3 regions of the Parazoarcus sp. PS-13 R2A genome follow, and region 2 is predicted to be linked to each of the others. Evidence: riboswitches for the same ligand, from Rfam matches in the RefSeq annotation. Region 2 holds a riboswitch; each other region holds the start of a gene.
The links. Region 2 has a riboswitch for cobalamin ahead of AC22G6_RS01125 (TonB-dependent receptor domain-containing protein). Riboswitches for the same ligand answer to the same signal wherever they lie in the genome.

Region 1 (5,976 bases), on a different contig from region 2:
TGGTCGTAGTCTTCGAACACCCAGCGCGTCATGCGGGCAAGCTCGCCATTGGCACCGGCATCGGACGAGCCGCGGCCAAGCAGGATGACGCCGGTGGTGCGCGGGTCCGGGGTGGCGAGCTGGTGCAGCAGGCGGTCGAGCTGGCCCTTGAGCACGGCGAGCATCTCGCGGCCCATGCCCAGGTGGCGGGTGCACACGAAGTCCACCTCAGAATGGCGGGCGCGGGCACGCGATACTGCCGCCGGCAGTTCCATCTTCACATGGCCCGCTGCGTTGAGAATGAAGGGTACGACGGTGACCCGGCGTGCGTTCCGGGCGGCGCGGTCCAGGCCCTCGTCGAGCAGGACTTCCGCATGTTCGATGAAGCAGGCTTCGATGCGCCAGCCCGGGTGGCGCGCCTGCCACTGGGTGGCGAACTGCAGGATCTCGCGGTTGCCTTCGCGATTGCGCGAACCATGGCCGACGAGGAGGATGGTGTGATCGTTCATGACGGAATCTCGGTGGTTGCGCTTTCCGTGCCGTCGTCCTGCATCAGGGTGGCCTTGCGGAAACGGTGTGAAAAACCGGGGTCGTAGAGTTTGGAGCGGGCGATACCGGCCCAGTCGCGCGCGCCCAGCGCGGGGCTGGCGATGATCATGGCCTGCGAGGCGATCTTCTCGTCCTGGCAGCGACGCTTGATGTCGGCGAGCGTGCCGCGCACGATCTTCTCGGCGCCGGGCCAGCTGGCCTTCTGCACCACAACGATGGGTGCGTCCTCGGACCATCCGGCACTGCGCAACGCACGCTGGACCTCATGCAGCAGCGTGATCGACAGAAAGATGCACAAGGTGCTGCGGTGCGCTGCCAGCGCCTCGAGCTCTTCGCCCGCAGGCATCGGCGTGCGCCCGGCAACGCGGGTGAGAATTACGGTTTGCGTGACTTCAGGCAGGGTCAGGGTTTCGCCTGCCGCAGCCGCGGCGGCCATCGCCGAAGATACGCCCGGCACGACCTTCCACTGCACGCCGGCGGCGTCGAGCGGGCGGGTCATCTCCGCCAGCGCCCCATACAGCCCGGGGTCGCCGGTCTGCAGGCGCACCACCGTTGCATGACGGGCGCAGGCGTCGAGCAGCCATGCGCTCATCTCCTCCAGCGTCATGTCCTTGGAGTCGCGAATCTCGCAACCCGGTGGGGCAAAGCGCGTGGCAGCCTGGTCGACCAGCGACCCGGCAAAAAGGATTGCGCCCGCCTCTTCGAGCAGCCCGCGACCCTTGACCGTGATCAGGTCGGGGTCGCCGGGGCCGGCGCCGACGAACCAGATGACGCCCATGTGCTCAGCCTGCCCGCAGGGTGGTGCACAGCTTCATCGCCGGGCTGGCGGCATAGGGCTGCAGCAGGCGGATCAGGCTGAAGGTGATCAGCGGTTCGAGAACGACCAGCGGAGCATAGGCAATCGCGAAGGCAGCCCAGTCGGCAAGCGGCGTGGCCACTTCGCCAATGGTGAGCCAGAATCCGACCATCGACGTCACGCCGGCGTAGAACACGGCGTCGAGCTTCATGATGTTGCGCAGCCTGAGGCTGTCGAAGCGCTTGCCGACGGTGTGGTGCACCAGCATCAGTGGCACCGCGAGCGACAGGGTGTTGATACCGAGATGGACAAGATCGGTGGGTTCGAAGAACAGCCCCTGCAAGGCCAGACCGATGCCGAAACCAAGCAGCGTGGGCACGAATCCGAGGATCAGGTACATCGGCATCGCGCCGAGGAAATGCAGTTCGGACGGACCGACGGCAAGGTGAAAGCTCTGCATGAACACCGAAAAGAACAGCGCGGCGAGCAGCGAGCGCAGGATCAGTTGCGGTTGCCGCAGCAGCGGCAGGGCGTGACTGGCAAGCAGTCCGGTGGCTGCGATGTTGGCGGCAGCGATTTTGGCGGTGGAAACGTAACCCGGTTCGATATGCATGAAGAACTCCCCTCGTGTGCTTGGCTGGCGACCTGAAGCCGGGGAGGCAGGCGAAAGCGCGCATGGGCAGTCCATGAACGTGCGAACGGCTACGCAAAACGAATATCGAATGCGGCTGGCATGGAGGCGCACGAAGAAAATACGGCCGCGACCAAGCAGTCGGATCGAACCCTCACCCCGGGATTCACATCTCTTTCATCTCGATCGGGCCGGTCTTCTGGCTCACCATCTTCCTCATCCGCCGACCTTCCCGGGAAGAAACCCAGTGGTCATCTGTGTTGCAGCGGATTCGTCAGGCTTACAGCAGCGGGGGCTGCGCCGGAGTGGCTGAGCGCATGTGCGATCAGCGTCACCGGACTTCCCGTTTCACCCGTCATAAGACTTTATGACAAGGCACCCGGATCGAATGTGGGGCGGAGCTTAGTCGAGGTTCATGGGTATTTGCAAGCTGTCCTTACGGCAAGCGGGTGGAAGGAAGGTGTGTGGCCACCGGTGCGCTACACTGCAGCCCTGCTTGCCGGAGTCCTGATTTCATGCCTTCAAACACTGCTTCGCTCGCCTTCTCTAGCGCGGAGATCGCTGCCGTTTATCGCGTGATCGCCGAACGTCGTGACATGCGCCACTTCCTGCCGGATGCAGTCGATCCTGAGGTCCTGCGGCGACTGCTGTGGGCTGCCCACCATGCACCGAGTGTCGGTTACATGCAGCCCTGGCGCTTCATCCGCATCACCGACCCCGCCTTGCGCGAGCGCATGCACGCGCTGGTGGAGGAAGAGCGGATTGCCACTGCCGAGGCGCTTGGCGAGCGTGCGGAAGACTTCATGAAGCTCAAGGTCGAAGGCGTGCTCGACGCCGGCGAGGTGCTGGTGGTCGCCCTTGCCGAAGGGCGCGAGAAGCATGTGTTCGGGCGCCGGACCTTGCCCGAAATGGACCTGGCCTCGGTGGCCTGTGCGATTCAGAACATGTGGCTGGCGGCGCGCGCAGAGGGGCTTGGCATGGGCTGGGTGTCGATCTTCGATCCGGACAAGCTTGCGACGCTGCTGTCCATGCCCGAAGGCGCCTGCCCGGTTGCGGTGCTGTGTATCGGCCACGTCGAGGCCTTTTACCCGAAGCCGATGCTGGAGATCGAGAAATGGGCCGAGCGCATGCCGATCGAGGACGTATTGTCCGAGAACGTGTGGCCATCTTCGGCTGATTGAATACTCTCGTGCCAAAAAAAGAAGGCCACCTTGCGGTGGCCTTCTTCACGTGTCGTGCAGCGCGGATCAATGATCAGCGATTGCCGTTCCCCGTTCTGGCGGAGAACAGCGCTGCGCGCGGTGCGGTATTGCGGCGGTCGGACGGCTGCGGCGCGCGATTGCCATTCACTTCACTGCGGCCACGGTTGCCCGCATGGTTGCCGTTGGGTTCGGCGCGACTGGGGGCGGCGCGATTGCCGTCCACTTCACCGGCCTGGCGCGGCGCGGGACGGGCACGATTGCCGTCCGCCTCGGGGCGGGCGCGCTGCGGGCCACGGCTGCCGGGCTGGCCACCGTTTGCGGGACCACGGCCGCCGGGACGATCGCTGCGTCCGGCGGGCGCGCTGCTTCTGCGCTGTTCGTTGTTGTTACGACCGCCACCGCCACCGCGGCGCTGCATCGGATCGCGGCGCTGATCTTCGTCATGAGACTGCTCTGCCGTGGCGCTGGGCACGAAGCCTTCGGCCGTGGCACGGTCGACCTTGCGGTGCATCAGGCGTTCGATTGCGGTCAGCAGCTTGAGCTCTTCGCGGTCGACCAGCGAAATCGCGTGGCCGGCAGCGCCGGCACGGCCGGTGCGGCCGATGCGGTGCACGTAGTCTTCAGGCACGTTCGGCAGTTCGAAGTTCACCACCTGGGGCAGCTGGTCGATGTCGAGGCCGCGAGCGGCGATATCGGTGGCAACCAGGACCGGCAGCGATCCGTCCTTGAACTGTGCCAGCGCACGGGTACGTGCAGCCTGGCTCTTGTTACCGTGAATTGCCGATGACTCGATGCCGTGCTTGGTCAGGTATTCGGCCAGCTTGTTGGCGCCGTGTTTGGTGCGGGTGAACACGAGCGCCTGGAACCACTGGCGCTCCTTGATCAGCCACGCCAGCAGTTCGCGCTTCTGCTTCTGCCCGATCATGTAGGCAGCCTGCTCGACGCGCTCGGCGGTGGTGTTGCGCGCAGCAACTTCGACGCAGCCGGGCTTGTGCAGCAGGCCGTTGGCCAGCTCACGAATCTCGTCGGAGAAGGTGGCCGAGAACAGCAGGTTCTGGCGCTTCTTCGGCAGCAGTGCGAGCACCTTGCGGATGTCGCGGATGAAGCCCATGTCGAGCATGCGGTCGGCTTCATCCAGGATCAAAATCTCGACGCCGGACAGGTCCAGCGTGCGCTGATTGACGTGATCGAGCAGGCGGCCGGGCGTGGCCACCAGGATGTCGACCCGTTTCTTGAGGGCTGAAATCTGCGGATTGATGTTGACTCCGCCGAACATCACCATCGAGGTCAGCGGCAGGTGCTTGCCGTATGTCTTGACCGATTCCTCGACCTGGGCAGCCAGTTCGCGGGTGGGCGTGAGAATGAGGCAGCGCGGGCGGCCGTTGGGGTGCGGATGTACATGCGTCTGCGACAGCAGATGCAGCACCGGAAGGGTGAAGCCGGCGGTCTTGCCGGTGCCGGTCTGCGCTGCGGCGAGCAGGTCGCCACCGGCGAGCACCTGCGGAATGGCCTGGGCCTGGATCGGCGTCGGCGTGGTGTAGCCGGCTTCCGAAATGGCGCGCAGCAAGGGTTCTGCCAGTCCGAGACTGGCGAAGTTTGATTCTGTGTTCATGCGAGAAAATGCTCCAGCGACGGCCTGTCGTGCGCAGGGCGTACGACACCAATCGAGGCGGGCGGGATTCGTGACCTGAAATGGTCGTTGGAAAGTGCTGCGGCCGATTGGTCGGGCACGCAACAGCCGCTCACTATAGATTGTTCAGGCGCGGAAAGCGAGAATTCACTGAAATCAGAGGGTTTCCTCCCTTTGCATGAGGCTTCCTAAGCCTTTCGTTGAATATCTCCCCCTGCTGACAACGTGTATATTCAAGCCCGCCTAACGGCTGTCGCCGGAGTGTGCCCCCATGTACGTGCCTCGTTCCCGCCTGTTCGATTTGCGACCACGCCTTGCGCGTCGGCTCGGGCTGATCGCGTTTGCGGGGCTGTCGGCAGTGGGGGCGCTGATGATGCTTGCCTTCTGCGCTGTGGTGCTTGCGCTGATGCACAGCTGGCAGACCCTTAACGAGGGGGATCCACTGGCCACGGTGGCGTCGAGTCTGGCGGCGGTGTGTGCCGCGTATCTGTGCGCTCGCCTGACGACGATCTTCTACGTGCCTGCCCCCGAGCCCGAGGGCATTCTCCTGCCGCCTGATGCGGCCCCCGAGTTTTACTGCCTGATGGACGATATCGGCAGCCATCTTGGTGCCGATCCAATTGATCGTGTGTGGATCACCCGCGACCCGAACGCGACAGTGCTGCAGCGTGCGCGCTGGGGCTGCGTGGGCCGCATTGAGTCTCACCTCCTGCTGGGGCTGCCGCTGGTGCATAGCGTTTCGCGCTCGCAGCTTGCGGCGGTCATGGCGCATGAGTTCGCCCACCTTGCCCTGCAGCGCAAAGGGCTCGGAAAGCTCGGCGCACACGTGCGGGCATGGTGGTTTCGTGTGCTCGACGCAATGTGCGAGAGCATGCCCATCGTAGAAACCCTGGCCGATCGCCTCTTGCGCCGCTTCTACCGTGACATGCTGCGGCTCTCGCGCATCGAAGAGTTCGAGGCTGACGCCATTGCGGCGAAGCTGGTCGGGGCTGGGCTTCTCGGAGAGACCCTGGTCGAGGTGACGCTCAAGGAGCGCTTCCTGCGTCAGGATTACTGGCCCAAGGTCATGGCACAAAGCGAGAGCCGTGCACGACCGAGCATCCGCCCCTACCGCGAAATGGGCTTGGGTGTGGAGACCGGGTTCCTGCGGCCGGCATCGGTGCGCGCTGTCACCGCGGTGCTGCTTGAT
Region 2 (5,976 bases):
GCGCGTGAGTGCCTGCTTGAGCAGTGCCTGCTTGCGCGCAAGTCCTGCGTCGTCGAGTCCGGTGCCGCGGCCGGTCACCGTGGCGAGCTCGCCGCCGGCAACAAGACAGTGGGTCAGCAGCGACGCAGCGGCGGTATTGCCGATGCCCATCTCGCCAAAACCCACGCAGTTGCAGCCGTTTGCGGCCAGCGCGTGGGCGAGCTCACGGCCTTTGACCAGGGCGGCTTCGCACTGTGCAGCGGACATCGCCGGGCGCTCGATGAAGTTGTCGGTGCCGGGCGCGATCTTGGCGTCGATCAGTCCGGGACGCTTGCCGAAGTCGTGATTCACGCCGGCGTCGATCACGGTCAGTCCGAGCCCCATCTGCCGGCTGAAGACGTTGATCGCGGCGCCGCCGGCGAGGAAGTTTTCCACCATCTGCCAGGTCACGTCCTGCGGGTAGGCCGAAACGCCTGCGCGCGCCGCGCCGTGATCGCCGGCAAACACCATGATGTGCGGCTGGTTCAGAACGGGGGCCTCGGTCTGCTGTACGAGGCCGATCTGCAGGGCGAGCGCTTCAAGGCGCCCGAGTGCGCCCAGCGGCTTGGTCTTGGTGTCGATGCATTGCTGCAGCCGGGGGGCGATCGTCTGATCCGGCGCGCTGATGGTGAAGTTCATTGGTGATATCGCAACAGGGTGTGGATGAGCGCGGCGGATGTTAGCACGCTGTTTCAGCCACCCTTCAGCACCAGCGGCAAGCCGGCGGCAACGAAGACGACGCGCTGGCAGCGCTCGGCAACGGCCTGATTGAGCCGTCCGGCTTCGTCGCGGAACAGGCGCCCGAGCGGATGTTCCGGCACCAGACCGAGCCCGACCTCGTTGGCGACCAGCACGATGGTGCCGGGAAGTTCGGGCAGGGTGGCGAGCAGCGCGTCGCGTTCGCGGCTGAACAGGGGCAGGGTGTCTGCACTGTGCGCAGAGACCAGCGTGTCCGCTTCCATGAGCAGGTTCGACAGCCACAGCGTGAGGCAGTCGACGATGATGCAGCGGCCCGGGGCGGCCTCCTGCTTCAGGGTTTCGGCGAGCCGGACGGGCGCTTCGACGGTGTGGAAGTGCGGCGGGCGGTCGAGCTGGTGGCGGCGGATGCGTGCGGCCATCTCCTCGTCTCCGGCTTCCGCCGTGGCAATCACGGTGACCGGCAGGCCGCTGTCGAGGGCGCGTTGTTCGGCGTGGCGGCTTTTTCCGGAGCGGGCGCCGCCAAGAATGAGTTCGCAGGTCATTGGAATGCTTCGCTTTTTGCAGTGCACTAGATAGCCGGACACGGTATCATCCGCCCCCTCTGCCCTGAAAGGGGCAACGCGTTCGTGGTGCCCGACGGCGACTCTCGCCACAGGGTTAAACGGGAAACAGGTGCGCACGCCGCAAGCGTGCAATGCCTGTGCTGCCCCCGCAACGGTAAGTGAGTGCAAGACGCCTCGAGAAGCCACTGGGTCATGCCCGGGAAGGCGATGCGTCGGGTCAGGAGGATCTTGCTCCAGACAGCTCATGAGCCCGGATACCGGCCCGAATGCGAAATGGCGGATGTGCTGCGGGGTGGCAGCGACGGGTGCGGCATTTTCGGCTCTCTTCGGTTCTCTCCCGGCATGTCCTTGTGCGAATCAGTCACGGTATGCGGGGACGCGGGCCGTGGCGAAGGGAGTCATTACAATGAAAATCCAGCTTTCCATTCTCGCGTCGGCGTGCGCACTCGTTTACCCCGTACTCGGCCAGGCGCAGACCGTGCATGGCGATTCCGAACTCGATCAGGTCGTTGTCACGGCCACCCGGCAAGCGGTCATTGCCTCAGAGGCACTCGCGACTGTCGAAGTGATCAGTCGCGAGGACATCGCTGCAGCGGGTAATTCAAGCCTCGTCGAGTTGCTCTCCGCGCGATCCGGCATTCAGGTCGTGAGCAACGGCGGTGCCGGCGCGAGCAGCAGCATCTACATTCGCGGTGCCAACTCGGGTCACACCCTGGTGCTGATCGACGGCATGCGAATCGGTTCTGCGACCAATGGCTCCCCCTCGCTGGAAACGATTCCCCTGGCGCTGATCGATCGTGTCGAGATCCTGCGCGGGCCGGCGAGTGCGCTGTACGGTTCGGACGCAATCGGCGGCGTGATCCAGATCTTCACCCGCAAGGGCAAGGAAGGATTTCAGCCGTCGGTTCGTGTCGGCTTCGGCACCGAGAACAGCCGTTCTCTTGAGGCTGCGGTCGCAGGCGGTGTGGATCGCCTGCGTTACAGCCTGGTCGTCGGCGAGGACCGCACCGACGGCATCAATGCCCGGCCCACCTCTTATGCAGGCAGGGATCAGGACGACGATGGTTTCCGTAACAACTACGTCAATGGATCGCTGACGGTGGGCTTTCGTGAGCGCGACGAGATCGGCCTGTCCGTGTTTCATACCGATGGCCGCAGCTGGTACGACGCCGGCAAGGCCTACGACTCGTACCTGGACAAGCAGACCGATACCGCGAGCGTCTACATGCGCAATCAGATCACTGGCGACTGGGCCAGTACGGTCAGGGTTGGCTACAGCGCGGACACCTCGCATGACCACTCCACCGCGACCTCAACATCCGAGTTCGATACGGCGCAAACGCAGTTCACCTGGCAGAACGATGTCGCGCTGGCCGGCGGGTCGCTGCTGGCCGCATACGAGTACCTCGAGCAGAACGTGAGCACGACCACCGCGTATGCCAAGACGCAGCGCAACACCAATTCGCTGGTGCTCGGCTGGGGCGGCCAGTTCGGCAAGCACAACGTCCAGTTCAATGTCCGCCACGACGATGACTCGCAATTCGGCGGAGAAACCACCGGATCGGCGGCATACGGCTATCAGTTCCTGCCTGAGTGGCGTGTGCATGGCAGTATCGGCACCGCGTTCAAGGCGCCGACCTTCAACGATCTCTACTATCCGCTGGCTTGTTTCGGCTCTTACGGCTGTTTTGGCGGAAACGCCGACCTCAAGCCGGAAGAGGCGCTCAATCGCGAGTTCGGACTGGTCTGGGAGCGTGGCGCGACCTCCGTGCGCGCGACCTATTTCAACAACCGGGTGAAGAACCTGATCGACTGGAGCTCCGGCATCGCGGACAACGTCGCCACCGCAACGCTGGAAGGCGTGGAACTGGGACTGACGACGATGGTGTACGGCTACCGTCTGCGTGCAAACGTGGACTTTCTTGAGGCCAAGGACAAGGATAGCGGCAATTACCTTGGGCGTCGGGCCAAGGAAAGCGCGTCGCTGGCCATCGATCGCAGCACGGGCGCCTGGACCTGGGGGATGGAGCTGACCGGGCAGGGGCGGCGCTTCGACACAACGGCGAGCAACACGTCGGCAAAACGGCTGGCCGGATATTCCTTGCTCAACGCATACGTTCACTATGCGCTGGCGCCTGACTGGAGTGTGGAGCTGCGTGCAAACAACATCCTCGACAGGGACTACGAACTGGCTCAGGGCTACGGCACGAAGGGCGCGAATGCCTTCGTTGCGCTGCGCTACGCACTGCACTGACAGCCGATGGAGGCCGTGGCATTGCGCAAGGGCGGGGACTGCCTGATGACTGGCAGGCGTCGCCGCCCGCTCGTCGTCGCGCTGCTGCTGGTGCTGGTCGCGGCGCTGACCATGGGGTGGGCGCTGATCGCGGGCAGTTTGCCAATCGCGCCCGCCGAGGTCCTTGCTGCCCTGGGCGGTGCCGACGGCATGTCAGCCAGCGTCGTGCGCGAACTTCGCCTGCCGCGTGCGGTGGCGACCTTTGTGTGTGGCGGCCTGCTCGCGCTGGCGGGGGCGCTGATGCAGGTCTTGCTGCGTAATCCGCTGGCTGATCCCTACATCCTCGGCATTTCCGGTGGCGCGGCGGTTGGTGCGCTGACCGGGATTTCGCTGGGGGCGGCGTCAATCTGGATCGATGGCGGCGCGTTTGCCGGCGCCCTGATTGCCATGCTGCTGGTGTTCGGACTTGCACACGGCGACGGCAGCTGGACGCAGACGCGCCTGCTGCTGACCGGTGTGATCGTGGCCGCGGGCTGTGGCGCGGCGGTGACGCTGATGCTGGCGCTGGCGCCGGACACACGGGTGCAGTCGATGCTGTTCTGGTTGATGGGCGATGCCAGTGGCGCGTCCAACCCGTGGCCGGCACTGGGCGTGCTGCTGATCGGCCTGCTCGCGGTGCTGCCGTTTGCGCGTGATCTCAACGTGCTCGCGCGAGGCGAGATGACCGCACATGCGCTCGGCGTGAGCGTCAAACGCCTGCGCCTCGGGCTGTACGTGCTGGCTTCGCTGCTGACCGCGGTGGCGGTGACGCAGGTGGGCTCGGTGGGTTTCGTCGGGCTGATCGTGCCGCATCTGGTGCGGCTCGCGCTGGGCAACGACCAGCGCGTGCTGTTGCCGACCGCAGCCGTGGCGGGCGGCATTCTGCTGACCGTGGCCGATACGCTGGCACGCACGGTGATGGCGCCGCAGCAACTGCCGGTGGGCGTGCTGACCGCACTCATCGGCGTGCCGGTGTTCCTGTTCCTGCTTGCACGCCATCCGCGCTGACATGAAAACTTCCGGCGCATCCGCTTCCGCTTCACCCTTGCTCGAGGCCGACCGGCTCGCGCTGCAGGCAGGCGAGCGCTGGCTGTGTTGCGAGTTCAGCCTCAATCTGGCGATGGGCGAATGCCTGGTGCTGCTCGGACCCAATGGCGCGGGCAAGACCACGCTGCTGCATACCCTGGCCGGACTGCGCGCGCCCAGCGTGGGCACCGTGCGTCTTGGCGGCGCGCCCTACTCGGAGTGGTCTGCGCTCGATGCGGCCCGGTTCCGTGGCGTGCTGCCGCAGCAGCAGCCCGACCACTTTGCCGCGTCCGTCCTGGAGTCCGTGCTCATCGGCCGTCACCCGCACCTCGGGCGCTGGGGCTGGGAAGGCTCGGACGACGAACGCATCGCCCGTGCTGCGCTGGCCGATGTCGGGCTGACCGGCTTCGAGCAGCGCGACATCCTCACCCTGTCGGGCGGCGAGCGTCAGCGCGTTGCGGTGGCCGCGCTGCTGGCGCAGGCGCCGAAGCTGTTCCTGCTCGACGAGCCGCTCAACCACCTCGACCTGCGTTACCAGATCGCAGTGCTGTCCCTGTTCCGCCTGCTCGCTGACCAGGGGCGAGGGGTGGTCATGGTCTTGCACGACATCAACCTTGCCGCCCGCTTTGCCGATCACATCATCCTGCTCGATGGTCAGGGGGGCGTGATCGCCGGCGACCGCGACACTGTGCTGCAGGCCGATTGCCTGAGCCATGCCTTCGGGCATCCGCTGCGGCGCTTCGAACTCGATGGGCGGATTACCTTTGTGCCCGATTGAAGCGATGAAAACCCTGTTCCCACACTGCCCGCCAGAGGCAGTTTTGCAGTTGGAAGCGCCACGGGCGTGTTGCAGCCCGTCACGCCAACGAACCCCTGAACGAGAGAGAACACGATGAGCGAGAATCAGGACAAGGACGCGCGCCACAACGCACGCATGGCGCGCAAGAAGGAAGTGGTCGACAGCCACATCGCCGCAGCACAGATTGAGCGCGGGGTGTTGCTGGTCAATACCGGCAACGGCAAAGGCAAATCCAGTGCCGGATTCGGGCTGGTTGCGCGTGCGCTCGGCCATGGACAGAAAGTCGGGGTGGTGCAGTTCATCAAGGGCAGGTCGGACACCGGCGAGGAAGCCTTCTACCGCCGCCAGCCCGGCGTGAGCTGGCACGTGATGGGCGAGGGCTTCACCTGGGAAACGCAGGATCGCGCCCGCGATGTGGCTGCGGCACACGCTGCCTGGGAGCAGGCTCGCCGCTTTCTGCGCGACCCGGAGACTGGACTTGTCGTGCTCGATGAGCTCAACATCGCGCTGAAGTACGGCTATCTTGAAGTGGATAGCGTGGTGGCCGACCTCATGGTCCGGCCGGTCGATCAGCACGTGGTGGTGACCGGCCGTGCAGC
Region 3 (5,976 bases), on a different contig from region 2:
GCGGTCGCGGCTGGCGTCGAGCGCCAGCAGGCCGGCCTTGTCCAGCAGCAACATGTGCTGGCCGTAAAGATCGCGGAACAGGCCCGACGTGGTGAACACGACGTCGTAGCGTTTCGGCTGGTCCTTGCCCAGTGGCAGGCGCTCAAGCCCCTTGACGATGCCGCGGCTGTTCCACACCGGACGCACGCCGAGCAGCTTCATGCCGAACGCGATCATCGCGCCTTCGTCGCGCACCGCGTCCGAGGCCCACAGGATCACGCCCTGTTTGTTCGCCGCCACTTCCTTGGTGTAGGCGGCCACGCCGGTCTCGCCGGAGAGCACCTGGCCGGCAAGCGTCGAACCGGTTTCGTACGCGAGCTTGGTGGGCAGCAGGCTGCCGTCGAGTGCATAGAAGTTGCGCCCGGTCGGCAGCGCCTCGGGCGTGCGGATCGGATCGTTGCCCTTGCCGGGTGCGACGAATCCGCCATCCAGCCCCCTGATGAGCGCGGCCATCTCGGCCTTGGGCGAGGCCTGCAGCTGCGCGCGCCAGCGCCTTGCCTCGGCGCTGTCGGGCGCGCCACCGTCGAGCATGGACTTCATCATGGTGTCGATCGCATCGCGCGACCAGCCGCGGCCGAACACATGCAGGCCGAGGGGCATGAAATCTTCCTGCAGCTTGGTCAGGTAGTGGCCGACCTCGTGCAGCAGCAGCGCCTCGTCGATGTCGTCGAAGCCGATGCCGCGCACCTTGAGTTCCTCGTCCATGCTGGCGGTCAGCTCCTCGCGCAGGCCCATGCTGTCGATCTTGCGGCGCAGCGTCTGCACCGCCTCGCTGCGGGTGTAGCCGTCGGTGGCAGCTTCGGCGCTCTCGATCAGCTGTCGCAGTTCGAGCAGGTCGTCGTACAGCTCGGTGATCGCCAGCGGCGGCGTGAGGTGGTCCACCATTACGGCGAGCCCGCGGCGCTTGGCCTGAATGCCTTCGCCCACGCCGTCGACGATGTAGGGATAGATGCCGGGCAGGTCGCCCGCGACCAGGCTCGGGTAGTCGCTCTCGCTCAGGCCCGCGCTGCGCTTGGGCAGGAACTCATAGGTCGAGTGGCGGCCCACATGCACCAGCGCGTCGGCCTTGAATACCGATTGCAGGTAATGGTAGAAGCCGAGGTACTGGTGCGGCGGCGGGAAGGACATGTTGGCGTGCAGCAACTCTTCGTTCAGCTCCCAGCCGCGCGGAGGTTGCGGCCCGAGAAAGACATTGCCGAAACGCACGCCGGGGATGAGTTGCCGGCCCTCCCACACCATCACCCTGCCGGGCGCAGCGCCCCAGCCGCGAATGCCCTCGATCTGCATTGCGATCAGTGCCTGTGCAAGCTGCTGGCTCGCCTGCCATTGCGGTGCCTCGCCCCTGGCCAGCGCATCGAGGGCGTTGCGATAGGCCACTTCGAGCTGTGCGAGCAGATCGAGCGCACGCGGGCGGCCCTTGTGCCGCAGGCCGTCGAGCGCGTGCTGCAGGTCGCTGACGGTGCTCTCCATGCGCTGCCTGAGCAGGCCGATTCGCGCCAGACGTTCGCTCATCGACTCGACCCCCGCAATCGACGCCGTCTGATCCTGCATCAGTTGCTGCAGTGCGCCGAGGGGGCCATTCACCATCTCAGCCTGAACGCTGGCGGGCAGGGTCTTGAACCACGACTCGTAGTCGGCCGCCGCCAGGGTCTGCACCCGCTTCGACATGTCCTGCAGCGCCTCCCGGTCTTCGGGCAGGTTCACGCCGCTGGCCTGAAGCAGGTCGAGCAGGGCCTTGCCGTCGGCGGGCAGGTCGCCGGTCTTGTAGCCGGCGGCCTTCAGGCTGCGCAGCATGTCGAGCAGGCTCTCGGGCACGTTGAGGTTGTCGGCGCCAATGTTGTGGCGGCCGGGCGGATGGTTGTAATAGACGATGGCGATGCGCTTGTCGGCGTTCTTCTTTTCCTGCAGCCGCAGCCAGTTGTTGAGGCGCCGCGCCTGGCGCTCGATCTCGGGCACCACAGGCTTACTGCGCGAGACCTGCGCGCCGGTCAGCGGGTCGAGCTGGGCGGGTTCGGCCAGTGCCACCACCTGAGGCTGGCTCACGCCCTGCAGTTCGGGCATGGCGAGACGGTAGTGGATCGCGTCGCGCGGAATGCCCTGATCAGACAGCTGCCAGTCGGCCTCGGACCATTCGCTCATGCGCAGCGCCTTGAGAACCGGCACATCGAGCTTTTCCAGTGCCGCGCTCACCGTTTCGCGGCCTTCGCCGCCGCCGATGACGAAATCCTGCACCGCGACGATCGCGCTTGCGCCGCGCTGCTTCGCCGTCAGCGCCGCGATGGTGTCGACCGCGCTCACGCTCGGTGGCCCCCAGGCCGCCAGTACCGACACGCATTGCCAGTCCTGCGCCGCACACAGCTGCTGATGCAGCGCCCATTCGCCTGCCAGATCGCCAGTGTCGTGATCCAGAATCCACAGGGTGCGGCGGTTCAGGTCGATCTGCCGGCCCAGTTCCGCTGCATCCATCCAGCGCACGCCACCCTTGTCATGCAGGGCGGTGCGCACGGCCGGCACAAGGGTGACGGGTTTCTGTCGCACACCGCCACTGGCAACCAGGTCGAGCAGGCTGGCGGCGTTGTCCACCGAACGATTCACCCAGTACGCGCGTGCCTGCAGCCAGTCGGCATGGCGCGGCTGCGCGGCCTTGAGCCGGGACAGCTCATCGGTGCCGCTCAGGGCCGCCTTCTCGCTGACGATCGCTTCGGGGATGTCCTTGGCGAAGATGCTGCCATTGCGGTCGTGCTGCAGCGGCAGCAGGCGCCGGTCGCTGTGCAGCACCATGCGCGTCTGCCCGTGCGGGTAAGGCATGTTCAACAGGCGCTCGACGGGCTCGCCGAACACCGCGATCATCAGCACGGCCTGATGCTCCGCGATCAGGGCCTGCAGCTGCCTGTCGTCCATTTCTGCCAGCTGGCTGACGCTGCGGATGTGGATGACCTGGCCCTTGCGCGCGCTCAGGAGTTCGTGCGCGCCGGCGACCAGCGTGGGTGCGGAGCGGTCCGACACGATGCTCAGCACACTGCGGTCGGCGGCCTGCAGAGGTTGCGCGAACAGCAGCGAGAAAAGGCACAGCATGGCCCCAAGTCCCGGCCAGCGGGAAGGGCGTAACAGTTCAGGCATGAAATGGTGTCCTGCCGCGGCGCGCCCGCTCGCGGCTTGCAATTGATCACGTGAAACAGCCGGGGGGAAGGGGCGGACAGAACAGAAAACGAAACCTGTGTGGCACCCCGCCACTGCCTATTTCTCTCGATTCCAGGCCGGTCTCCGGACTCGCAGATTGCCGAACACCAGGGTTCGACAAAACCCCTTCGCCTTCCCACGCCGCGTTGAACGCGATCTGCGCAGTGGCTGCCGATGCCGGGAGGCACGGCCGAAGGGATGAATCTGCTTACCGTTGCGGGGGCAGTACGGGCATTGCTCGAAGAGCGCACCCGTTTCCCGTTTACCCCGAACGCAATGGATTTGCGTTCAGGCACCTGAAAAACAGGCCGCAAGCTTAACAACTTCGAATGACGAGTCAAGGACAGCGGGATTCTCCTTGAACAGTGCGCGAGCTTCTGCAGCGTCCTCGCTGTGGTGGCACACGGGGAATCTTCATGCGTGTTGAGCATCGTAGTCAGGGTGGGGGCGGCAGGTGCCGCAGCTTGTCCGCATGACGGGGCACGCGCTGGCGGCGCGGCTCAAGCCTTTATCAGGGGAGGTCTGCAGGTACGCACGCATGGAGAAATTCTTGAAACCCGACCCGCAGCACGATGGCCATGCCTTGTTGAGCCTGGTCGATACGGTCATCCGTGAGCTCCAGCCGGGGGCGCTGTTGCGTGCCGGCCTCGACAGCCAGTTCGACCGCGACCTGGGCCTCGACAGTCTGGCGCGGGTCGAGCTCCTCGCGCGTGTCGAACGCAGCTTCGATGTTCGACTTCCGGACGACACGCTGGGGAGGGTGGAAACGCCGCGTCAGCTGCTGGCTGCGCTCGAAGTCGCCGGGCACCGCCCGGTGCCGGCGGCGCGGACCGGCGAGGTGGCGCTGGCGACGCCCGAACAGACTGCAGGCAGTCCGGAGGACGCATCGACGCTGGTCGAGGTGCTGAACTGGCATGTTGCGCGCCACCCCGAACGTATCCACGTCACCTTCTACCGCAGCGAGGACGAAACCGAGACCCTGAGCTACCGACAGCTCGCCGATGCGGCGGCGCGGGTTGCCGGGGCGCTGGCGCAGGCGGGGGTACAGCCCGGGCACGCGGTTGCGCTGATGCTGCCGACCGGGCTGGATTTTCTGTGCAGCTTCTATGGCGTGCTGATGGCCGGCGCGGTGCCGGTGCCGATCTATCCGCCGGCACGCCCTGCACAACTCGAGGATCACCTGCGCCGCCAGGCCGGCATTCTGCGCAACTGTGAAGCGCGGGTGATGATTACCTTCGACCGTGTGCGTCCGCTGGCGCAGATGCTGACCGGGCTGTGCCCGACGCTGTACAAGGTGCTCACGCCCGGCGAGCTCGATGCGGCACCGCTGCTGCGCGTGCCGGCCGGTGCGGATGACCTGGCACTGCTGCAATACACCTCGGGCTCGACCGGCGATCCGAAGGGCGTGATGCTCACCCACGCCAACCTGCTCGCCAACATCCGCGCCTGGGGGCGTGGGGTCGGGCTGAGCTCGACCGATGTTGCGGTGAGCTGGCTGCCGCTCTACCACGACATGGGGCTGATCGGCGCCTGGCTGGGCAGCGTGTATCACGCCTATCCGCTGGTGCTGATGTCGCCGCTGGATTTCCTTGCCCGCCCCGAGCGCTGGCTGTGGGCGATCCATCGTCACCGCGGTACGGTCACCGCGGCCCCGAACTTCGCCTTCGATCTGTGCGTCAAGCGTCTCGCCGGGCAGCCGCTGGACGGGCTCGACCTGTCGTCCTGGCGCTTCGCGGCCAACGGCGCCGAACCGATCAGTCCCGCCACGCTGGAGCGCTTTCGCGAGGCGTTTGGCGCCTACGGATTGCGGCCGGAAGCGCTCGCCCCCGTCTATGGGCTCGCCGAGTGTTCGGTCGGTCTCACCGTATCGCCTCCGGGGCGCGGGGCGCGCATCGATGCGGTCGGGCGCGAAGCCCTGACACGCAATGGAGTTGCCGAAGGCGCGGCAGCCGACGATGCATCGGCGATGCACTTCGTGTCCTGCGGCTCAGCGCTGCCGGAGCACGAACTGCGGATCGTCGACGATGCCGGCAGCGAGCTGCCCGAACGTGTCGTCGGCAGTCTCGAGTTCCGCGGCCCGTCGGCGACGCGAGGCTATTTCCGCAATCCCGATGCCACTGCAGGCCTGTTTCACGATGGCTGGCTGGTGACAGGCGACTACGCGTATCTCGCCGATGGCGAGGTGTACTTCACCGGCCGTGCCAAGGACATGATCATTCGCGGCGGGCGTAATTTCTATCCGTACGACCTCGAGCATGCGATCGGCGAGCTGCCGGGGGTGCGCAAGGGCTGCGTGGCGGTCTTCGGTGCTGCCGACGCCCGGCACGGCGGCGAACAGCTGGTCGTCGTCGCAGAAACCCGTGAGCAGGATGCCGCTGCCCGACAGGCACTTGAGCGCAGGATTGTCGCCGCCGCTGCGGACGAGCTGGGCCTGCCGCCCGATGTGGTGGTGCTCGCGCCGCCGCACGCGGTGCTGAAAACCTCGAGTGGCAAGATCCGGCGCGCAGCGATTCGCGATGCCTGGCTCGATGGCACGCTGGGTGCCGCCGGCCGCGCGGCCTGGCTGCAGGCGACGCGGCTGTTTGTGGCGAGTGTGCCGGGCAGGGTGCGCGGTTTTGCGCGTCATGTCGGCGCCAGGCTCTACGGGACCTGGGTGTGGGTTCTGTTCGCCGTGCTCTCACCGATTGCGGCCGTGGGGATCTTCACATTGCCCCGGCTCGAGCAGCGCTGGGCGGTGGTGCATCAGCTGGCGCGTGT

Region 1: linked by a shared signal. The riboswitch ahead of AC22G6_RS16440 (energy-coupling factor ABC transporter permease) and the one ahead of AC22G6_RS01125 (TonB-dependent receptor domain-containing protein) in region 2 are both predicted to bind cobalamin.
Region 3: linked by a shared signal. The riboswitch ahead of AC22G6_RS09215 (cobaltochelatase subunit CobN) and the one ahead of AC22G6_RS01125 (TonB-dependent receptor domain-containing protein) in region 2 are both predicted to bind cobalamin.

The regions. Positions count from the first base shown of each region.
Region 1 is NZ_JBYEXN010000019.1:22,529-28,504, reverse strand. Features, by position in the region: gene AC22G6_RS16450 (sirohydrochlorin chelatase) at 1-488, opposite strand, end outside; gene cobM (precorrin-4 C(11)-methyltransferase) at 485-1,306, opposite strand; gene AC22G6_RS16440 (energy-coupling factor ABC transporter permease) at 1,311-1,937, opposite strand; cobalamin riboswitch at 2,128-2,353, opposite strand; gene bluB (5,6-dimethylbenzimidazole synthase) at 2,471-3,136, shown strand; gene AC22G6_RS16430 (DEAD/DEAH box helicase) at 3,210-4,769, opposite strand; gene AC22G6_RS16425 (M48 family metallopeptidase) at 5,059-5,976, shown strand, end outside.
Region 2 is NZ_JBYEXN010000001.1:235,143-241,118, forward strand. Features, by position in the region: gene cobT (nicotinate-nucleotide--dimethylbenzimidazole phosphoribosyltransferase) at 1-657, opposite strand, end outside; gene cobU (bifunctional adenosylcobinamide kinase/adenosylcobinamide-phosphate guanylyltransferase) at 711-1,259, opposite strand; cobalamin riboswitch at 1,328-1,559, shown strand; gene AC22G6_RS01125 (TonB-dependent receptor domain-containing protein) at 1,687-3,534, shown strand; gene AC22G6_RS01130 (FecCD family ABC transporter permease) at 3,580-4,560, shown strand; gene AC22G6_RS01135 (ABC transporter ATP-binding protein) at 4,562-5,356, shown strand; gene cobO (cob(I)yrinic acid a,c-diamide adenosyltransferase) at 5,471-5,976, shown strand, end outside.
Region 3 is NZ_JBYEXN010000008.1:18,881-24,856, reverse strand. Features, by position in the region: gene AC22G6_RS09215 (cobaltochelatase subunit CobN) at 1-3,159, opposite strand, end outside; cobalamin riboswitch at 3,278-3,534, opposite strand; gene AC22G6_RS09210 (AMP-binding protein) at 3,770-5,976, shown strand, end outside.